3 regions of the Bradyrhizobium sp. INPA03-11B genome follow, and region 3 is predicted to be linked to each of the others. Evidence: riboswitches for the same ligand, from Rfam matches in the RefSeq annotation. Region 3 holds a riboswitch; each other region holds the start of a gene.

Region 1 (7,391 bases), on a different contig from region 3:
GCCGGCCGGGCCGAGTTGATCCCACAGCAGGCTGGCTTGCGCCAGCGCCTCCGAATGCGCGCTGCTCTGGCTGCCCCAGCGCTTGGTGTCCTCGATGTCCCGCCGGGTGGCCTGCCCCGAACCGAGCCGCTGGACGCGCGCAAGCGCCTCGCTCTCGATCGCGGTCAGCTCCTCCGGCGGTTCGTCGCTACGGGTCATCGATCGGGCGTTTCTCTCGGCACCATTTCCATCCAACTGCGCAACACTCTGACTCTCTCCTATCAAGACGTTTCTCGCGGTGCCGGACCGAAACGCCTTGTGACTTTTTTACCAAACCGCCTGGCGCAATGCTCGAGCGCGGCTTTCAGCTCAAGCTCCACCAACCGCTGGGAAACCCCGAGACGCTCGGCGATTTCCCGCAGCGGGGTGCCTTCCAGGCGGGATGCCAGCAGGATCGTCCGGCGGCGCGGCGTGAGCTCCTCGAGCACCTGCTCCAGATGCGCAATCTGCTCGCGCGATTCGACCTCCCGTTCCGGCCCGGGCGCCGCGTCGACGATCTCGAGCATCGGCTGCACCTCGAACCGCTTGATCCGGCGCGTCTCCTGGCGCTCCCGGCTGATCGCAAGATTGAGCGCGCTGCGCAACAGGTAGCCGATCGGGCTGTCCACCACGCCCGGGCCGTTCTTGTCGCGCAGATGCAGCCACGTCTCGTGCAGGGTCTCGCGCGCCTTTTCGTCGCCGAGGCGCCTTGCGAGGCGGCGGCGAAGCTCGTCGTAGCGCTCAACGAGCACCTGCCGAAGCGTCGTCCAGGTGGTCTCCGTCATCGCGCAACCAGTCCCTGGCGCCGCGGATCCCGGGCAGCACAGTCGCCGGTCTCGGAAGGCGGCCGCGGCGTAACCGCCATCATGACGGGCTGCGGCATGTCCGGTGGCGGCGGCCGGCCGATCACCACAGCGCGCAACATGGCGGCGATCGCCTGGTCACGCGCGCCGTCGTCGGTCGAACCAAGCAGTTGGGGCTGCAGCACTTCGCCGGCATGCCCGATCCAGAACCTGAATTTGATCCGATAGCCCCCCGGTGCGGTCAGCGCGGAGCGGCAGAACGCCTCCTCGACGCTGCTCTGGACGGCCGCCAGATACGGCATGAAGCTGCGCATCGACGCCGTCTGCGGCGGAGCAGCCGCAGGCACAATCGTGAAGGTGTTCGCTGCGGCATAGACCGCGACCAGGCCGGTTCCTTCGAGCAGAACCTGCAACGCCATGTCCGGCGTCATCGATCCCTTGACGGCCTGCGCGCGGCGTCCTCCGGCCAATGTGGCGTCGTACACCACCTGCAGGCCGGTGGCCGCGCTGTAGGCATCGAGCGCCGAGACCAGGGGTTGCCCCCCAATATCGAAATCGACCGTTGCCGGCGTGCGAACTGATTCAGGGCTCCCGGCCATCGTTACCGTCTGGATATTCCCGGCAACGAGAGTGCCTATGACCAGGGCGAGAAAGCGCTGCCACATCCGATCATGCTTCGCGCGCAGCCCAATCTTCCGACCCATTGAACAAAGTGCATGAGGCGCCGCCTTGATCCTCAAGCCCGGCGGAACAGCACGATCCATCGGTGATCGATACAGCCGTTCGTCAAGTCAGCGGCAGGCGCAACATAGAAAGAGATTATGACAATCTGCTAACACGCGCGGCGAGCGTGGATCGCACCTTCCGCCGCCGCAGCCGGCGCCAGCCGATCACGATACCGCTGATCGAGACGACCGTGCCGACCACCGACAGCAGCCACACCACGACGTCGCGCGCCGGCCAGATGCGCAGCAGCAGCGGGAAGTCGAGGCTGTGCAGGGCGTTGAACAACCAGCGATAGGACCGGCGGCTGTCGTCGCTGCGGTCGAGGATTTCGGCGGTAACCGGAGAAATATGCAGCCAGGTGTCGGCGGGATCGTCGAAGCCGATCCGCAGCACCGGAAGCTCGCGCAGCTGGTGCAGCGTGTACCAGTAGGCGTCCGGCTCATCGAGCTGTCGCACCGATGTCATCGCAGCTCCCGGCATCGCGCCCCGCGTGGCCGCGACGATCTCGTCCTGCGAGAGCGTCACGGGCGCGCCGGTCGCGGGATCGGCGAGGCTGCGACGGCTTCTGCGGTCGTCGAGCACCATCAGGGAGTGTCCGCCGATCCAGACGAAGCGCGCCTCCACGGCTGATACCGACGGCGGCGACTGCAAGCCAGCCGCGATATCGGGCGTGTCGTGGCCGCTATAACCGGTCGCGATTTCGCGCGTGATCCCGCGGCCGGAGAACGCGCCGCCGGGATTGAGCGACAGCCAGCCGCTGAACATCCAGGTGAAGACGAAGATGCTGCCGATCAGACCGGCGATGTGGTGCCAGGCCATCCAGCCGCGATAGGGCGAGACGGCGCCAGTCGCATAACGGCGCGTCAGCCGCAGGCGGAGAATGCCGATCCAGAAGCCGGTGACGGCGACGACGAGGCAGACGCCCGAGATCCACAGCACCACGTCCCGCCACAACGGGCCGTCCTTGCGCAGCACGGTCGGATAGATCCAGTGCGGGATCGATCCGAGCCAATTCCAGATGCGCTCGCGCCGCGTGGTGTCGAGCGCAATCTCGCCGGTGCGCGAGGAGACGTAGAGCTCGGTGCCGTCAGCATCGCCAAGGCCGATCAGATAAAGCGGCCGCAGCGGATCGAACCGCGCGGTGACCGACCACTGGTCTCGCGTCACAGTGTCGAGCAATTGCGGCCGCACCGCGTGCGGATGATGAGCGGCGATCGTCAGCGCCTGATCCGGCGTGATGCCGTTGATCACGCCACCATCGATTGCTGAAATGGTGACGGCGGCTCCCTTCCAGCCGGTCACGCGATAGACCGGAACGTCGTCCATCATCGAGAGCCGGAGATCGCGCGGATAATGCTCTGCGCCCGCAATCGCCATCGCGCGGTCAGGCGCGACCTGCACCTTGTTCCAGAGGATGACGGGGAGCGCAGCGAGGCGCTCGCCGTCGGTGAGGCGCGGAAACGCCACGTACATCATGACGAGGCCGGAGATGAACCACATCGCGAACAAGAGACACGTCGCAATGCCGATCCAGCGATGGACGACATAGAGCCATCGCCGCCCTCGCCGGATCAGAGCCCTGCGCATGATCAGAACTTCACGTTGACGGACAGTTCGGCGGTGCGCGGCATGCCCAGCAGCCACTGCCCCGTGCCGTTCGAGGTCACAGCGTAAACCTTGTCGAACAGATTGTAGACGCGGAACGCGACCGTGGTGCGGTCATCCGGCTTCCACTTGATGCCGCCATTGACCACATTGTAGCCCGGCCGCAACTGGGTGTTGGCCAGATCCGAATACATCGCGCCGACGATCTGCACGCCGCCATAGGCCGACCAGTTCGACGCGAAATCCCAGGTCAGCCAGACGTTCGCAACCTGCTGCGGTACGTTGACCGGGACATTGCCGTTGTAGCTGACGATCTTGCCGCCGACCACCTGGCTGTTGTTGTCATAGCGGGCGCGCAGCAGCGCAAGATTGGCGTCGACGCGCCAGCCATCGTTCAGCGCAAGTCCGACCGATCCTTCGACCCCGCGCGATGACTGCTGGCCGATCTGCAATGCCAGGCCAGCGGTGGGATTGCCGGGATCGGGAATCGTCAGGCCGGTCTTGACGATCTCGTAAGCAGCCAGCGTCCACTCGCCGCGGCCACCCCAGAACGACTGCTTGACCCCGACCTCGGTCTGCTTGCCGGTCGCGAGCTGGAAGGTCTTCTGCGAGGTCGACAGCGAGATCAAATTGCTGACCGGATCGACGCCGACCGCGTACTGACCATAGAACGCGAGGTTCTTGATCGGCTCATAGACCAACCCGGTACGCCAGCTGGTGCCCGACAGCGTCGTTTCAAAACTGTTCGCCGGCGTCTTGTAATCGGTGCGATCGACTTCGGGACGATCGTACCTGACGCCGGTGACGAGCGACAACTGATCGGTCAGCGACAGGCGATCTTCGGCGAACAGCGCATATTGATTGACGATCGCGTTGAAGCCCGGCGTGGTCACTGTCGTCGTCGCGAAGAACGATCCGGGATCGAACACGTAAGGATTGACCGACGACGCGCCGCCGTAAGGCGAGTTGTTGGTATGGGTGAAATCGATCCGGTTGACGTCGAACCCGGCCACGAACTGGTTTGCAAGTCCGAACACATGACCGCTGAAGGTCGCATCCATCCGGTTGCCGACCTGTTTCTGGTCATGGAAGATCTCGATATAACTCGACCGATCGATCAGCTGGGTCTTTGGATTCCAGGTGTAGTTCTCGATGTCGCGCCAGTGCCGCTCGCTGGTCAGATAATACAGCGTGTTATTGACCTTGACGCCGTCGGCGACATCCCATTCGGACTTGAACTGGGTCCAGCTGTCCTGATAGCGGATCGCGCTGTCGGATGCGTTGTAGTTCTTGAAGCGCAGCGCGTCCTGGATCGCGCCGTTGATCAGCGGCGTGCCGAAGTAGCGCGACGGGCTGCGATCGCCGTAGTCCTCGGACAGCGTGAAGGCGAGATTGTCCGAAGCCTGCACGCGCACGGCGGCGGAGACCACCGCATTCGAGGTCTTGTCGCGATCGACCCAGCCGTCCGACATGTTGCCGGTGGCGTTGATGCGGTAGGACACATTGGGATTGATCGGACCGGTGCTGTCCACCGAAAGCCGCCGCGTCATGTTGCTGTCGAGCGAGACCTCGGCCTCGTTGTAGGGCGTGGCTAACGGCTTCTTCGGAACGACGTTGATGACGCCGCCAATCGCGCCTTCGCCGTACAGCACCGAGGCCGGGCCGCGCAGCACCTCGATGCGTTGCGTCGACCAGGTGTCGTAGGGGAACGTCAGGGTGCCGGAGCCGATGTAGAAGCGCGTGCCGTCATAGAGCGTCATCACCGAGTTGCTGCCGGCAAAGCCGCGGGTGCTGAACGACAGGCCGCCATTGCCCGGCGCCGGCGTTGCGATGAACCCAGCCGCGTTCTGGGTGACGGCATCGAGCACATTGTGCTGGCCGCGTTCGGCGATGGTCTGCGCCGTGATGATCTCGACGCTGGCCGGCGTCTGCAGCGGCGTCAGGTTGAGGCGGCTGCCGGTGCCGCCCGGCGTGGTGGCATTGAGTGTTGGCGAAGCCGCTCCCGATGCACCCGACGCTGCGGCACGCGGCGCGCCGGGCGCGGCGGCGGCCGTTGCCGGCCTGGCGCGTTGCCGCGCCGTCGCGACGTTGCTGCTTCGCGCCGCGGGTTTGGGCTTCGCGGATGCCGAGGGTGCGACCTCGATCGGATCGAGCGTGGTGGGTGGAGCTGTTTGCGCGCCGGCTTCGGCCGGCAGCAGCAATGATGACAGGGAGCAGACGAGGCCGAGGCGCCAGTTGCGCGCAACGGAAGAAGACGAGGACATGAAACGACTCGCGGTAACGTGGCACGTCACCGCGAACGCGGACTGGCGCATTGCCCAAAAGGCAGTGCTCCGATCCCACCAGGACGCCCCCGCCCGATGTGCTCGCGTGTGACCACGACTGACGGCAGGTCTCCTGGCTCACGGGTCATCGCCTGTCGACGCCTTCCCGAGCTGAATAGCCCAGTGGCAAATTGACGAAAGGCTCGCCGTTTACAGTTGCGGGGACAGCTGCGGCGTTGAGAGTACTCTCGCACCGCATTCCCTTTTGATCCCCGAAGGGAACCGTCGCGAAAAACGATAGGTGGTGGACGCAGAGCTGTCAATTCGATGCGATTGTCGCACGCATGCTTTGTGCGATTGTGCTGCGATCGGGACACAGCGTCCGACTCGAATGCTTGTCCCGTCATCCTGAGGTGCGAGCGTAGCGAGCCTCGAAGGATCGACGGCCACTAGCCAGGCCGTGCATCCTTCGAGGCTCGCCGAAGAGGCTCGCACCTCAGGATGACGGAGAACCTTGGCATTACTCTGCTTCGACACATCCCTCCATGATCTCGTCGATCTCGGCGCGCGACAACACGCCCATCTCGGCGATGAACACTAGCCGCGTGCGCGGCACGCCGGGTACCAGCACGCCGCCCGCAGCCAAGGTCGCGCGGCCGCCGGCGAGTTGAAATACCGTCAGCCGCCCGGGCTGCTCCACCGTCTCGAACAATCCCTTCGCCCGCGCCAGCTTCGGCGCCAGTTTGCCGATCGCCTGCTGCAGGCGCGGCAGCCGCACCGGATGCTCCGAGGTCCAGCTCAGCGTCTCGAAGCGATCGGTCGCTGGCCGTCGCGGCGCGGTCTCACGCGGCGCCGGCACATGATCGAGATCAGCAGGAAACAGCAGTTCGGCCGGCACCTCGCCATGGAGGGCATCGACGATCACCGCCGCCGGACGCATCGCTCGCACGGCATCGCGGATCGCGGCGCACGCGGCTGCATCGGCGAGATCCACCTTGCTCAGCGCCACCACATCGGCCGCCCGCAGCTGCGAGCGCAGCAACGCATCATCCAGCGCGGCCACCGGCTGCGTTGCGTCGACGACGCACAGCACCGTCTCCAGCGGCGCCTCCTTCCAGATCACCGGATCCATCAGGTTGCGGACGATATCGGCGGGATCGGCGATCCCGCTGGTCTCGATCACGATGAATTCGGGACACGGATCACGCCGCAACAGTGTCGCGAGCGTGCGCAGCAGGTCACCCTCCAGCGTGCAGCAGATGCAGCCATTGCTCAGACTGACCACGCCGTCACCGGCGCCGGCGATCAGCTCGGCATCGATATTGATCGCGCCGAAATCATTGACCACGGCGGCGATGCGTTTGCCTTGCGCATGCGCCAGCAGATGGTTGACGACCGTGGTCTTGCCCGCCCCGAGAAAGCCCGCGACCAGCAGGATCGGGACCGGCACCTCAGCCCCCAGCGACGGGCCGGCGCACCGGCCGGCCGGGACGTGCCGCAACGTCGAGGACACCATCATTGATCAGCGGCTGGCCGCTGACCACGAGGTGGCGTACGCCTTCCGCCGGACGATTCATCGTCGAGAAGGTCGCGCGGTCGCTCAGCGTCTCGAAGTCGAACACCACGACGTCGGCATCGGCGCCCGCCTGCAGCCTGCCCTTGGCGCGCATCGCCGGCGTGCTCGCCGACAGGATCTCCGCCGGGATCAGCGCGCATTTGCGGATGCCCTCGAGCAGCGACACCTTCTTGCGCTCGCGCACCCATTCGCGGATGAAGCGGGTGAAGCAGCCTGCCGAGCGCGGATGCGAGGTGGCATCGTCAGGCAACGGCCAGGCGTCGCCGGTGTAGGGGCGGCCATCCGATAGCGTCCATGGCATCGCGTCGGACGCGATCGCACCGCCCGGATACAGCACCGCCATGTCGAGCAGGTCGCGATGATGCGCGTTGTTCTCGATGTCGAGCACATGCCACAGCA
Region 2 (7,391 bases), on a different contig from region 3:
CACCGGCAGTCCAGAACGGCGTGACCAGAATGTTCCGTTGCGCTTCGGTTTCCGAATCTGCGTCCAGTAATCCGAGCTCGCCGAGCCCGTCGATCAAGGCCGGATAACCCTCTTCGCTGACGCCGCGGATCTGGAGATTGGCTCGGCTGGTCAGATCGATCAGGCCGTTGCCGTGTCGCGCGGATAGCTCAGCGATTCCCGCCGCCCGCGTCGCGTCCAGCCGTCCGCCGCGCGGGCGAATGCGCACCACGAGGCCATCGCCCGACTGCATCGGCCGCAGCGCGCCGGGGCACCAGCCCTTGATCGCGACCGCGCTCATGAGGCCTCCTGCAGTGCGGCTGCAATCGAATTGCGCCGCGTCTGCCAGAGCGAGGCGTCATGCAGCCGGGTGAAGCAGGTTTCGATCGCCGCCAGCGCCGCCGGATTCTCGCGCGCGATGAAGTCGCGAACCTCGTCATTGCCGAGCGTCGCGTCGTAATAGAGGTCGAACAGATGCGGCGGCACCGCGCCGGCAAGATGCGCGAACGCGGCCATGTGCTCCAGCGTTGCCGCGATCTCGGCGGCTCCGCGGAAGCCGTGGCGCATCATGCCCGCGATCCATGCCGGATTGGCGGCGCGCGCCCGCACCACCCGCGAGATCTCCTCGGTCAGCGATCGCGCATGCGGCTGATCCGGCCGCGTTGCATCGAGGTGATAGAGCGACGGGACTTTTGCGCCGAGGTGCTGGGTCGCCGCTGCAATGCCCGCTTCATGCGCGGCGTAGTCCGCCGCCAGCAGCAGATCAGTCTCCGGTAAATCCTGGGTATGAACAAAGCTGTCGGCAGCAGCGAGCCTTGCCTCGATACCGGCGCGATCAGGCCGGATCTCGCCATCGGACGCGATTGCCCAGGATGACGCCGACAGCCAGGCTTCGCCGGCCGCCTCGCGCGCCTCTGGTGTGAAGACATCCGGAATCGACGCAATGCCGGCGCCATAGTGCCCGGGGCGCGGACCGAACACGCGCGCGACGCGCTGCCGATAGGGATTCTCGTCCGCCTCCTCGCTGCGTTCGGACAGCGCCTCCGTCGCAGCTTCGAACAACTGCGCAAGACCCGCAAAGACGTCGCGGAACAATCCCGACACGCGCAGCGTCACGTCGATGCGGGGACGGCCGAGCTCCGCGGGCGCGATGATGTCGTAGCCCGACACCCGGCCCGATCCGTGATCCCAGCGCGGCGCGATGCCGGCAAGATGCAGGGCCATCGCAAAGTCCTCGCCCGCGGTGCGCATCGTCGATGAGCCCCAGAGGTCGACGACGAGCCCTTTTGGCCAATCGCCATGATCCTGCAAATGACGACGCAGCAGTTCCTCGGCGAGCTTCACGCCCTGCGCATGCGCAGACGGCGTCGGCACCGCGCGCGGATCGACCGCGAATAGATTGCGCCCGGTCGGCAGCACGTCGCTGCGCCCACGATAGGGCGAGCCCGACGGCCCCGGCGCGACACGCCGGCCGGCGAGTGCGTCGCGCAAGGCTGCCTTCTCCGCATCGCCGCAGACGCCCTGCCCGAACACATGGAGACCGTCGCCGAACTGGCTTTCCTTGAGATCGCAGACGAAGCGATCGATCTGCGGAATGGCCTCAGCCGCCGAGACCGACGCGGCGAGACCGAGATCGTCCTCCAGTCCGGCAATGCGCGCTTCCTCGCGGATCGCGGTAATCAGCCGCTGCCGCCGGGCCGGATCAAGACCGTCGGCGGTCGAATATTCATCGAGCAAACGCTCGAGCCGGCGCAACCCTTCCGGCACCGCTGCCTGCGCCAGCGGCGGCGGCAGATGGCCGATCGTCACGGCACCGATCCGGCGCTTGGCCTGCGCCGCCTCGCCGGGGTCGTTGACGATGAAGGGATAGACGACGGGCAGATCGCCGATCAGCGCTTCCGGCCAGCACGCCGATGACAGCGCAACCGATTTGCCGGGCAGCCATTCCAGCGTGCCATGCGCGCCCATGTGGACGACGGCGTCGAGGCCCTGCTGCCTGAGCCACAAATAGAACGCGACATAGGCATGGCGCGGCGTGCGCGAGAGATCGTGATAGTCGGCGTCGCGATGACTGGCCTCACCGCGCTCCGGCTGAACCGCGATGATCGACTTGCCGCACTGGATCGCGGCGAAATGAAACACGCCGTCACGGCAATCGGGATCATCCTCCGGCGCGCCCCATGCGCGCGCGAGATCGTCCTGAAGCTGCTGCGAGAGGCTGGAGAGCACCGCGCGATATTCGGCCACGTCCCATGTCAGCTTCCGGCGCAGGAGCACGTCGCCCAGCGACGCCGTCGGTTCAAGATCAAAACCCGCAGCCGCGAGATCGGTCAGCAAAACCCCGACCGAGGCAAGTGCATCGAGGCCGACGGCATGCGCGATCTGGTGTGGGCGGCCCGGATAGTTCGACAGCACGAGCGCAAGCTGCTTCTCGTGCGCCGGCTTGCCGGCAAGCCGGTGCCAGGCGGCGACCCGCGCGGCAATCGCCGCGACGCGTTCGGCGTCCGGCCGATGCGCAAGATGCGCGAATTGCAGATCCGGATCGCGCTCGCCGGGCGACTTGAAGCTTACGACACCAGTGAACAGGCGACCATCGACTTCCGGCAACACCACATGCATCGCGAGATCGCCGGGCGACAGGCCGCGCAACGACAGGGCCCAATCCTCGCGCCGCGCCGTGGACAGCGCGACCTGGAAAACCGGGCACGACACGGCATCGAACGGCGTCGTGCCGTCGTCACCGGCCGCGGAGAACGCAGTCGCGTTGACGATGGCGGCAGGCGGGCACTGCTCGAACTGAACGCGCAACCAGTCGGCAACGCCTGCCGCCCTCAACGAGGTGACGAAGACACCGTGGGCATCAAACCCCTTCGCGCGCAACGCATCGATCAATGCATCGACCGGAGCGGCGTCGCCGGCCGCGAGATAGGAACGATAGAACGTCACCAGCGCCCGCGGCCGGCCATCCGGCGCCGGCAGCGCAGCGATGGCGCCGCGACGGGAATCGTAGGCGCCGATCTCGGGAAGATCGATCTCACCGACCACAGGCCCGGCATAGAGCCCGGACGCCAGTGCCAATTGCGCGATCACGGCCTGCGCGGCAACGGGGCCGCCCTTGTCGCACAACACCTTCAGACGGCGCAGCGTCGAGACCGGCAAGGTCGAGAATTCATCCAGCCGCAAATCGTCGCGGCCATCCGCCGGCAGCACCACCAGAGCGATGTCGCGCTCCTTCGCCACCCGATGCACCGCTGACAGCCCGTAGGCCCAATAAGGTTCGCCGCCGATCAGCCGTACCAAAATGCCGCGCGCGTGCGACAGCGTCCGCTCGATATAGGTGTCGACCGACAGCGGATGGCGCAGTTCCGCGAGATTGGCGAGCCGCAGCGACGGCAATGCGGCGCGGCCGCGCCGCCAGCCGGCCGCGAACGCCGCGAGATCACTGTCGGAAAACGACAGCACCACGAGATCGGCCGGATCCTGGCCGAGGTCCCTTGGTGTCGCGGTCTCCTCAAGGCCGCGGCTCTCGCGGAAAACGACGTGCATCAGACACCAAGCCGTGCCCTGATGGCGGCTTCATCGATATCGCCGTGTTCGCCGATCACGACGAGCTTCGACTGTCTCGTCCGCGCGCCCCAGGGCATGTCGAACTGATGCCGCACCCGCTCGCCGACCGATTGCACCAGCAAGCGCATCGGCTTGCCTTCGACCGCGATGTAGCCCTTGGCGCGCAGCACGTTCTGCTCCCGCGCCAGGCCCTTGATCGAGGCGACCAGCGCATCGATGTCGACAATCTCCGGAAGATCGATCACCACCGAATTGAAATCGTCGTGCTCGTGCTCCTCTTCGCCGTCATGATGCGACGGCCGCGACGCGAGGTCATTTTCCGCCGCAGCTCCGAGCCCCAGGATCACGCGCGCGTCGATGGTGCCGTCGACGATGGGCAACATCGGCACCTCACGCGGCATCTCGGCCGCGATCACCTCCTTGGCCGCCTTGATCCCCTCCGCGCCGGCGAGATCGGCCTTGGTCAGCAGCACGATATCGGCGCAGGCGATCTGGTCCTCGAACACTTCGGACAGCGGCGTCTCGTGATCGAGATTGTCGTCGGCCGCGCGCTGCGCATCCACCGCGGCCGGATCCGGCGCAAAGCGGCCGGCTGCAACGGCTTCCGCATCGGCCAGCGCGATCACGCCGTCGACCGTGATCCGCGAACGAATCTCCGGCCAGTCGAACGCCTTGAGCAACGGCTTCGGCAGTGCGAGCCCCGAGGTCTCGATCACGATGTGATCGGGCTTCACCGGGCGCGCGAGCAACTGCTCCATCGCCGGGATGAAATCGTCGGCGACAGTGCAGCAGATGCAGCCATTGGCGAGCTCGACGATGTTCTCGGTCGGACAATTGGCATCGGCGCAGGATTTCAGGATGTCGCCGTCGACGCCTTCGCTGCCGAATTCATTCACCAGCACCGCGAGCTTCTTGCCGTTGGCGTTCCGGATCAGATGCTGGATCAGCGTCGTCTTGCCGGACCCGAGAAAGCCGGTCACGACGGTAACCGGAACCTTGGCGAGTGTAGTCATTCTGCGGCCTCCGGCACGACGGGAAGAGGTGGAATGCGGGCAAGCGATTGCTTGCGGAAGATTTCAGGACGGCTGCGCCACGGCACGATGCCGTCAGGTGCCGCCGCATAGGCGGAGGCGCCTGCGATCACATCCCCGGCATTGGCTTCGGACAGGCGCCCATAGACATAGGACCACCGGCCGGGCGCGCTGAGCGCGACCGAGCAGCCCTGGCTGCAAGCCGACAGGCATTCGACGGGAACCAGATCGACGCCATCGGGCACGCCGGCCTCGAGAAGCGCGGCATGCAGGCGCGCACCGGGCGCGACGTCACCTTCCGCCAACGTTTGGCCGGCGCGGCAGGTGATACAGACATGAAGGGTAACGCTCATCGGCCTTCCTGGATTGACAGCGGGAAGCGATGAGGCACACGAACCGATTGTGGATCGGCTCGTTCCCCGTCGCGGAACACCCCGTCCGCCGGTCTCACAACATGCTGCGCTGGCAGGTCTCCCGGCTTGCGGAGTAGGATTTCTCCTTTGATGCCCACCTTCCCGACTCCTTACGGAATCAGTGGCCTGGGCATCTCTCCGGTCACGGTCGCGGGGGCGGCTGCGTTTTGGGCCGACCTTGCGGTCTCAGCCCTATCGCATTCCCTGTTCGCCTGTCGTAGGACAGGAACCAACGCAGGCCCACCATTCGTCCAAGCCTCGCACTTGTCAAGCCGAAGGAACGTGATGATTTCTGATGGAAACGACGCTGAGGACGGCGCTGTCGGCACCGACCCATCGCTGGACGCGCGCCATGCCGACAAGATGGCGAAAAAGAAGGCCGCCCGGGATCGCATCATGGCGACCAAGAGCGGCGAAAAGGGTCTGATCATCGTTCATACCGGCGCCGGCAAAGGAAAATCGTCCTCCGCCTTCGGCATGATCGTCCGCTGCGTCGCGCACGGCTTTCCCTGTGCCGTGGTGCAATTCATCAAGGGGGCCTGGGATACCGGCGAGCGCCGGCTGCTCACCGGGCATTTCGGCGAGCTCTGTCAATTCCACGCGATGGGCGAAGGTTTTACCTGGGAGACCCAGGATCGCGCCCGCGATATCGCAGCAGCGCAAGCCGGGTGGGAAAAGGCCAAGCAGCTGATCGCAGATCCGAGCCTGCGCATGGTCGTGCTCGACGAGATCAACATCGCGCTGCGCTACGACTATCTCGCGGTCGCTGACGTCGTGGAATTCCTGACGACGTCGAAGCCGCCGATGACGCATGTCGTGCTCACCGGTCGCAACGCCAAGAAGGAGCTGATCGAGATTGCCGATCTCGTCACCGAGATGACATTGGTGAAGCATCCGTTCCGCTCCGGCATCAAGGCCCAGCCGGGCGTCGAATTCTGACAGACATCGCCATGGCGCGCGCATTGATGATCCAGGGAGCCGGCTCGGACGTGGGCAAATCGCTCATCGTCGCGGGGCTTGCGCGCGCCGCCACGCGGCGCGGCCTGCGCGTGCTGCCGTTCAAACCTCAGAACATGTCGAACAATGCGGCCGTGACCATCGATGGCGGCGAGATCGGACGCGCGCAGGCGTTGCAGGCGCTCGCCGCCGGCGTCGAGCCGCACACCGACATGAACCCGGTGCTGCTCAAGCCCGAAACCGATGTCGGCGCCCAGATCATCGTGCACGGCAAGCGGATCGCGACCGCCCGCGCGCGGGAATATGCCGGCATGAAGCCACAGCTGATGGGCGCAGTGCTGGAGAGTTTTGAGCGCCTGAAGGCGCGCGCAGACCTCGTGCTGGTCGAAGGCGCCGGCAGTCCCGCCGAGGTCAACCTGCGCAAGGCCGACATCGCCAATATGGGCTTTGCGCGCCGGGCCGACGTGCCCGTGGTGCTGGTCGGCGACATCGACCGCGGCGGCGTGATCGCGCAGCTCGTCGGCATCAAGACCGTGATCGATCCCGACGATGCCGCGATGATCCAGGGCTTCGTCATCAACAAATTCCGCGGCGATCCCTCGCTGTTCGACGACGGCTACCGCCTGATCGAGGACCGCACCGCGTGGCGCGGCTTTGGCGTGCTGCCCTGGTTCGCTCGCGCCGGCGAATTACCGGCCGAAGACGCGCTCGGGCTCGGCGACGCGCGCAAGCCCGGCCAGTGCAAGATCGCGTTTCTGGCCCTGTCGCGGATTGCGAATTTCGACGACCTCGATCCGCTGAAGCTCGAACCCGGCGTCGATCTGGTGATGGTCCGTCCGGGCGAAGCCATCCCCGGTGATGCCAGGCTCGTCATCCTGCCCGGCTCGAAATCGACCCGCGGCGACCTCGCCTTCCTGCGCGCGCAGGGCTGGGACATCGATCTCCTGGCGCATCATCGCCGCGGCGGGCACGTGCTCGGCCTGTGCGGCGGATACCAGATGCTCGGACAAGCGGTCGCCGATCCCGATGGGATCGAGGGTCCCGCGGGCGAAACGCGCGGGCTCGGGCTGCTCGATGTCACCACCACCATGACCGAGCAGAAGACGCTGACCCGCGTCAGCGCCGTGCATGCTGCGACCGGTCAGCCGATCAGCGCCTACGAAATCCACATCGGACGCACCGACGGCCCGGATCGCGTCCGGCCGTTTTCAATACTTGACGGCTCGCCGGAAGGTGCCATGTCGCCTGACGGACGCGTTCACGGCAGCTATCTGCACGGCCTGTTCACGTCGGACGAATTTCGTAAGGCCTTCCTTGCGCAGCTCGATATCCCTGCGGCGGATCAGCCTTACGGCGCCAGGGTCGAGAGCGCGCTCGACGCGCTTGCCGAGCACATCGAGACCCA
Region 3 (7,391 bases):
TGATGCAAGGCGCGCCATCTTCAGTGTTCTCTCCATCGCCAATTCCGCTCGAGCGATTCAGGCCTCGTTCACGAAGGGGTGAGGGTTGCCTCTGGGCAAGCATCGAGTTCCGAATGCTGCCCTCACCCACCTGGAAAGAGCGGGCAGTGAGGTTAGATCACCCCGTCGTCGGAGCAGCGCCGTGCCCCGCCGCTTCGATCGCAACTGCCGCCGACTGCACGATGGCTGCAAAACGCGCCGCAGTCTGGATCGTCTCAGTACTGACGCCTGCCGCACGCAGGGTCTTCTCGTGGGCGTCAATACAGGCGCCGCAGCCATTTATGGCCGAGACTGCCAACGACCACAGCTCGAAATCGGACTTGTCCACGCCGGGATTGCTGATCACATTCATCCGCAGCCGTGCCGGCATCATCTTGTACTCCGGGTTGGTGGCGAGGTGAACGAAGCGGTAGTAGACGTTGTTCATCGCCATCACGGAAGCTGCCGATCTCGCTGCCGCGATCGCGACTGGGGTCATCACGGCGGCGGCAGCCGATTCCATCGCGGCGATCACGGCCGGATTGCGGGTGGCTATCGCGCTCGCCAACAGTAGCCCATACTGGCGCTGCGGCGACAGCGTCTCATCGGCGACCATCGACATCAGATTGAGCCTGACGTCCTTTGCGAAGTCGGGGATTTGTTCCTTCAGCTGCTCGATCGACGACATGCTGCCTCAAGCAACGTTCAGCGTTTCGCCGCCGATCTCGCGATTGCACGGGCAGAGTTCGTCGGTCTGCAGCGCGTCCAGAACGCGCAGCGTGTCCTTGGGGCTGCGGCCGACATTGAGATTGGTCGCATAGACATGCTGGATGGTATTGTCAGGATCAGTGATAAAGGTATAGCGGTAAGCGACGCCCTCGGGCGAACGCACGCCAAGGCCATCGACCAGCGCCCCTGTGGTATCGGCAAATTGCCAGATCGGCAGATTGTGCAGGTCCTGGTGTGCGCGTCGCCAGGCGAGCTTGCAGAACTCGTTGTCGGTCGAACCACCCAGTACGACCGCATCGCGGTCGGCAAAATCCTTGGATAGCCGGGCAAACTCGGCGATCTCGGTCGGGCAGACGAACGTGAAATCCTTCGGGTAGAAGAAGATGATCTTCCATTTCCCGGAAAAGCTGCTTTCAGTCAACGTTTCAAACGCGCTCTGCCCTTCTTCCTGCTGCGCGTGGAAGCCAGGCTTTACGCCTGTGATTTCGAACGACGGCAACTTACTTCCAATTCCGAGCATATTGTCCTCCCATGATCACTTCGTGCCGAAAACCGTGCTTCCGCCATGAGCGAAGCAAGCGACGTGCCACGTGATCTCGCGAGGCAGTTGGTCGAAGCAAACGGGACGCTTGCTGTGGGCATCTGATGCCGTGGAAGGCAAGACAAGCAGGCGCTCTCAGCCGCTGCGCAGCATCAGCTGTGCGGCAGATCGGTCGCCACGCGACCCTAAAGGTCTTGGGAGTTAGACGCGCTCCGCGGGCGCACCGAGGTGAAGCGCCAGAACCTGTTCCGGCGTTTCCATCACCTCGATGGTTTGAGCGTTGCTGCCGACGAATTCCAGGATCGTCTTGTCGCCCTCGCGCGACATGCCGCCGACGAGCGAGATGTTGACATAGTAGGGCTCCGCTTTGCCATAGCGGGTGCATTTGATCCAGAACTGCATCAGCAGCCTCCGTGACAATCAGCCTGCGGCCCGTAGCTCGCGCGCGGCCGCAACCATGTTGACAAGCGCCGGCCTGACCTCGTCCCATTTGCGGGTTTTCAGGCCGCAATCCGGATTGACCCAGAGCTGGCCGTCGGACAGGCGCCGCCGCGCCAGCTTGAGCAGCTCGGTCATCTCGGTCACCTCAGGCACCCGCGGCGAGTGGATGTCGTAGACGCCGGGTCCGATCTCGTTCGGATAGCGGTAGTTCCGGAATGCGTCCAGCAACTCCATCTTCGATCGCGATGTCTCGATCGAGATCACGTCGGCATCCATCGTGCCGATCGCGTCGATGATGTCGTTGAACTCGGAGTAGCACATATGGGTGTGAATCTGGGTCTCGTCCCGGACGCCGGACGAGCAGATACGGAAGCATTCCACCGCCCAGTCGAGATAGGTTGTCCACTCCGAGCGCCGCAGCGGCAGGCCTTCGCGCAAGGCGGCCTCGTCGATCTGGATCACGCCGGCGCCGGCGCCTTCGAGGTCTATAACCTCGTCGCGGATCGCGAGCGCGATCTGGCGGCAGGCTTGGCTACGCGGAACGTCGTCGCGGACGAACGACCAGTTGAGGATGGTGACTGGGCCGGTCAGCATCGCCTTCATCGGCTTCGCAGTCAGCGACTGCGCATAGTGCCACCATTCGACCGTCATCGGCTTCGGGCGTGACACGTCGCCGAACAGGATCGGCGGCCTGACATAGCGCGAGCCGTAGGACTGCACCCAGGCGTTCTCGGTGAAGACGAATCCTAAGAGCTGCTCACCGAAGTACTGCACCATGTCGTTGCGCTCGAACTCGCCATGGACAAGCACGTCGAGACCGATGCTTTCCTGCCAGCGCACGGTGCGTGCTGTCTGGTTCTGAAGGAAGGTCTTGTAGGCGGTATCACTGAGGTCTCCCTTGGCATGCGCGGCGCGTGCTTTCCTGATTTCGTGGGTCTGCGGGAAAGAGCCGATCGTCGTCGTGGGGAAAGCTGGCAGGTTGAAGCGCGCATGCTGCACCTCGGCTCGCTCCTCGAACCGACTGGCGCGCCGGCGCATCGCCTCGTCGATCCCCGCGATGCGGCTTGCCACCGTCGCGTCGTGAATGCGCGGCGAGGTCTTGCGCGCGGCTACGGCGGCGTCGGATGCCTTCAAAGCCTTTGTGATCGACCTGCGCCCGCTCGCAAGTGCCGTGCCGAGCGTGGCCAACTCCTCGACCTTCTGCACGGAGAAGGCCAGCCAGCTCTTCACTTCGGCATCGAGCTTGCCTTCCAGGGCAAGATCGATCGGCACATGCAGCAGCGAGCAGGAGGGCGCGATCTGCACGCGCTCCTTGCCGAGCTTTGCAACAGCGGGTTCAAGCCGGTCAAGGAGTCTGCTTAGATCGGCGCGCCAGATGTTGCGGCCGTCGAGCACGCCGAGCGAGACGACGCGGTCGGCGGGCAGGCGGGCGAGGTCATCGAGCTGCTCGGGCGCGCGCACCAGGTCCAGATGCAGACCAGCCACGGGAAGCGCGAATGCCGTGTCTTGATTCTCGCCAAGGCCGCCAAAATAGCTCGCCAGCATGATCTTGATCTGCGGTACCGCCCTGGCGATTCCGACATAAGCACGGCGCAGCGCGTCACGCGCCGCCTCGTCGAGATCCAGCACCAGGCAGGGCTCGTCGATCTGCACCCATTCCGCGCCGCTGCTGGCAAGCCCCCGCAGCACCTCGACATAGACCGGCAGCAGCCGGTCCAGCAGCGACAGCGGCTCGAAGCCGGCATCCTTGCTCTTGGCGAGCTTGAGAAAGGTGACCGGACCGACCAGCGCGGGTCGGGTCTGGTAGCCCAGTGCCTTGGCTTCCTCATATTCCTCGATCGGCTTGCGCGAGACGAGGCGGAATTGCTGATCTTTCGCGAGTTCCGGAACCATGTAGTGATAGTTGGTGTCGAACCACTTGGTCATTTCTTGCGCCGGCACGCTTTGGCCATGATGGGCATGGCCGCGGGGCGCATCGTGCGGGTTGCCTTGGACATCACCCTGGCTGCCGCGCGCCATCGCAAAATAGGTCGCAAGTGGCATCGGGCCGCTGGCCCAGCCATAGATCGCGGGGATCGCGCCAACCATCACCGAGGTGTCGAGCACCTGGTCGTAGAACGAGAAATCGTTCGACGGGATCACGGAGACGCCGAGCTTCTTCTGCCGCGCCCAGTTGGCGGCACGCAATCCGATCCCGGCTTCGATCAATGCCTTCTCGTCCGATGCGCCGGACCAGAAGCTTTCGAGCGCAAGCTTGAGCTCGCGGCGTGGACCGATCCGCGGCGTACCAAGAGTTGCGACCGCAAGTGAGGAGATAGATTTAGAGGACATTGGCTTAACCCCAAAAGTTGGGGGCAAAGGCCGTAGTGACACGTCTGGACTCGCAAAGACGCATGGAGGCGCAAGCGGGTCGCAACCGCACCACCGGGACACCCCGCCCGAGGACGTTTATGTTGTCGAGGCAGGTCTCCTGGCTCGCGGGTCCTAGCTGTCGTCCGGCCTTCCCGAAACTTGCGCTTCAGTGGCTGAAATGGACGATGGCTCGCCGCTTACAGTTGCGGGGGCAGCGCCGGCATCGCACCGGCTTCCCTCTTAGCTTCGAGAGAAAGTGCCTCTCGAAGAACCACGACGAGGTCACTTACAGACAACATCGCGGGCGCGTCAACTCACGTGAGTTGAGGGGCTTCGTCCACAGACGCTCACGAGCGTTGGGATGACGCTTCCAAAAAATTTGGAGAGATCGTCTTGCGGCGGTTGACATCCTGTCTCAAATCGCACCAGATATAGACGTCACGGTCCGCCATATCACAAGATTTGGTGGCTAAGAGGGAAGCCGGTGAACTACGGATCGATCCGTAAAAATCCGGCGCTGCCCCCGCAACTGTAAGCAGTGAGTTGCTCTCGCCCTGTTAAGTCACTGATGCCACGAGGCATTGGGAAGACGAGGGAGCAACGGCGACCTGCGAGCCAGGAGACCTGCCGCGACACCAAACACGTCCACGGGCGGGGTGTCCCGGCGGTCGCTTGCACGGCCATGCCGGTGGCACTTGCCGCCGGAATGACGCAGCGTCCCCTCGACATCCAGCCCCAACAAGCATCACGGGGTCTGCACGATGTCTCTCTCTCTCGATCGCGAAACAAAGCCAGCGCCACTCATCCTGTTGCGTCCAGAATCGCTCGCCGCGCCGGAAGCTGCCCCTCCGATACAGGTGATACGCCGTAACGGCACGGTGTCGAAATTCGACGCCAGCAAGATTTCGGTGGCGATGACCAAGGCGTTCCTCGCAGTTGAGGGACATACCGCGGCCACCTCGCGCCGGGTGCATGAGATCGTCGAGCAACTCACCGCGGAGGTCGTCACCGCGCTGTCGCGGCGGATGAGCGAGGGCCGCACCTTCCACATCGAAGACGTGCAGGATCAGGTCGAACTGGCGCTGATGCGCAGCGAGCACCACAAGGTGGCGCGCGCCTATGTGTTGTACCGCGAGGAGCGCACGAGGCAGCGCGCCGAGCAGGAGGCGGCGAAAACGGCAAAGCCGGCGGCAGGACCAGCGATCCAGGTCACGCTGCGTGGCGGCACCAAGGTGCCGCTCGACCACGCCCGGTTGGCGCTGATCATCAACGAGGCCTGTACCGGCCTTGACGGCGTCGACGCCGTGCCCGTCATCGCCGAGACCCAACGCAACATCTATGACGGCATCGGCCAGGATGAGCTGGCGCTCGCCTCGGTGATGGCGGCCCGCACCCTGGTGGAGCAGGAGCCGAACTACACCTATGTCAGCGCGCGCCTGTTGCTCGACAAGCTGCGCACGGAGGTGCTGTCCTATGTGCATGGCGTGCCGACCAGTGCGTCGCAGGCGGATATGGCCGTGCACTATGCCGAGTATTTCCCGGCCTATATCAAGACCGGGTTCACGTCCGAACTGCTGGACGCCGAGCTCGGCCGCTTCGACCTCGTGCGGCTCGCCGCAGCACTGAAGCCCGAGCGTGATCTGTCGTTCCAGTTCCTCGGTCTACAGACGCTGTACGACCGCTATTTCCTGCATGTCCGCGGTAACCGCATCGAGCTGCCGCAGGCCTTCTTCATGCGCGTCGCCATGGGGTTGGCGCTGCGCGAGATCGACCGTGAGGCCCGCGCGATCGAGTTTTACGATTTGCTGTCGTCGTTCGACTTCATGGCTTCGACGCCGACGCTGTTCAATTCCGGCACGCTGCGGTCGCAGCTCTCGTCGTGTTTCCTGACCACCGTGGCCGATGACCTCGACGGCATCTTCAAGTCGATCAAGGACAACGCGCTGCTCGCCAAATATTCCGGTGGGCTCGGCAACGACTGGACCCGCGTCCGCGGGCTCGGCGCCCATATCAAGGGCACCAATGGCGAAAGCCAGGGCGTGGTTCCGTTCCTGAAAGTGGCCAACGACACCGCGATTGCCGTCAACCAGGGCGGCAAACGCAAAGGCGCTGTCTGCGCCTATCTCGAGACCTGGCACGTCGACATCGAGGAATTCCTCGATCTGCGCAAGAATACCGGCGACGACCGCCGCCGCACCCACGACATGAACACCGCCAACTGGGTGCCCGATCTGTTCATGCAGCGCGTCGAGGCCGATAGCGAATGGACGTTGTTCTCGCCGGACGAAACGCCGGATCTGCACCATCTCTATGGCAAGCCGTTCGCCGAGCGTTACGCCTATTACGAGGCCAAGGCCGCGCGCGGCGAGATGCGGGTGTTCAAGCAGATCCGCGCCGTCGACCTCTGGCGCAAGATGCTGACCATGCTGTTCGAGACCGGCCATCCCTGGATCACCTTCAAGGACCCGTGCAACCTGCGCTCGCCGCAGCGCCATGCCGGCGTGATCCACTCTTCGAACCTCTGCACCGAGATCACGCTGAACACGTCCGACGACGAGACCGCCGTGTGCAATCTCGGCTCGATCAACCTCGCCAATCACATCCAGGACGGCCGGCTCGACGATGTCAGGCTGAAGAAGACGGTGACGACGGCGATGCGGATGCTCGACAATGTCATCGACATCAACTTTTACACCATCCCGGAAGCGCGCTGCTCCAACCTGCGGCATCGCCCGGTCGGGCTCGGTCTGATGGGGTTCCAGGACGCGCTACATATGCTGCGCATCGCGGTAGCGTCTGATGCCGCCGTCGCCTTCGCCGACACCAGCATGGAGGCGATCTCATATCATGCGATCTCGGCCTCGGTCGATCTCGCCGCCGAGCGAGGACGCTATCCGTCGTTCGAGGGCTCGCTGTGGAGCCAGGGCACCCTGCCGATCGATTCGATAGACTTCGTTGCCGATGCCCGCGGCGGGGTTGCGATGGATCGCACCAGCACGCTTGACTGGGTAGCCCTGCGCGGCCGCGTCACCGCGGTCGGCATGCGCAACTCGAACGTGATGGCGATCGCGCCCACGGCGACGATCTCCAACATCTGCGGCGTCGCGCAGTCGATCGAGCCGGCCTACCAGAACCTCTATGTCAAATCCAACATGTCCGGCGACTTTACGGTGGTGAACGACCATCTGGTGCGCGACCTCAAGGAGCGCGGGCTGTGGGACGAGGTCATGGTCCACGACCTCAAATATTTTGACGGCAGCGTCGGTGCGATCGACCGCATCCCCGACGACCTCAAGGCACGCTACGCGAC

The links. A riboswitch is a leader RNA that binds a small molecule or an ion and turns the genes downstream of it on or off. The one in region 3 is predicted to bind cobalamin.
Region 1: linked by a shared signal. The riboswitch ahead of QMZ05_RS09560 (TonB-dependent receptor) and the one ahead of QMZ05_RS25515 (ribonucleoside-diphosphate reductase subunit alpha) in region 3 are both predicted to bind cobalamin.
Region 2: linked by a shared signal. The riboswitch ahead of QMZ05_RS15695 (DUF1636 domain-containing protein) and the one ahead of QMZ05_RS25515 (ribonucleoside-diphosphate reductase subunit alpha) in region 3 are both predicted to bind cobalamin.

The regions. Positions count from the first base shown of each region.
Region 1 is NZ_JASGSR010000017.1:40,685-48,075, forward strand. It holds gene QMZ05_RS09540 (FecR domain-containing protein) at 1-198, opposite strand, end outside; gene QMZ05_RS09545 (sigma-70 family RNA polymerase sigma factor) at 261-803, opposite strand; gene QMZ05_RS09550 (STN domain-containing protein) at 800-1,585, opposite strand; gene QMZ05_RS09555 (PepSY domain-containing protein) at 1,641-3,134, opposite strand; gene QMZ05_RS09560 (TonB-dependent receptor) at 3,137-5,416, opposite strand; cobalamin riboswitch at 5,522-5,718, opposite strand; gene QMZ05_RS09565 (GTP-binding protein) at 5,937-6,866, opposite strand; gene QMZ05_RS09570 (amidohydrolase family protein) at 6,868-7,391, opposite strand, start outside.
Region 2 is NZ_JASGSR010000031.1:42,820-50,210, forward strand. It holds gene cobG (precorrin-3B synthase) at 1-319, opposite strand, end outside; gene cobN (cobaltochelatase subunit CobN) at 316-3,564, opposite strand; gene cobW (cobalamin biosynthesis protein CobW) at 3,564-4,598, opposite strand; gene QMZ05_RS15695 (DUF1636 domain-containing protein) at 4,595-4,969, opposite strand; cobalamin riboswitch at 5,063-5,278, opposite strand; gene cobO (cob(I)yrinic acid a,c-diamide adenosyltransferase) at 5,315-5,968, shown strand; gene QMZ05_RS15705 (cobyric acid synthase) at 5,980-7,391, shown strand, end outside.
Region 3 is NZ_JASGSR010000068.1:2,438-9,828, reverse strand. It holds gene QMZ05_RS25535 (carboxymuconolactone decarboxylase family protein) at 158-706, opposite strand; gene QMZ05_RS25530 (peroxiredoxin) at 713-1,267, opposite strand; gene QMZ05_RS25525 (hypothetical protein) at 1,490-1,690, opposite strand; gene metE (5-methyltetrahydropteroyltriglutamate--homocysteine S-methyltransferase) at 1,709-4,060, opposite strand; cobalamin riboswitch at 4,172-4,372, opposite strand; cobalamin riboswitch at 4,506-4,728, shown strand; gene QMZ05_RS25515 (ribonucleoside-diphosphate reductase subunit alpha) at 4,843-7,391, shown strand, end outside.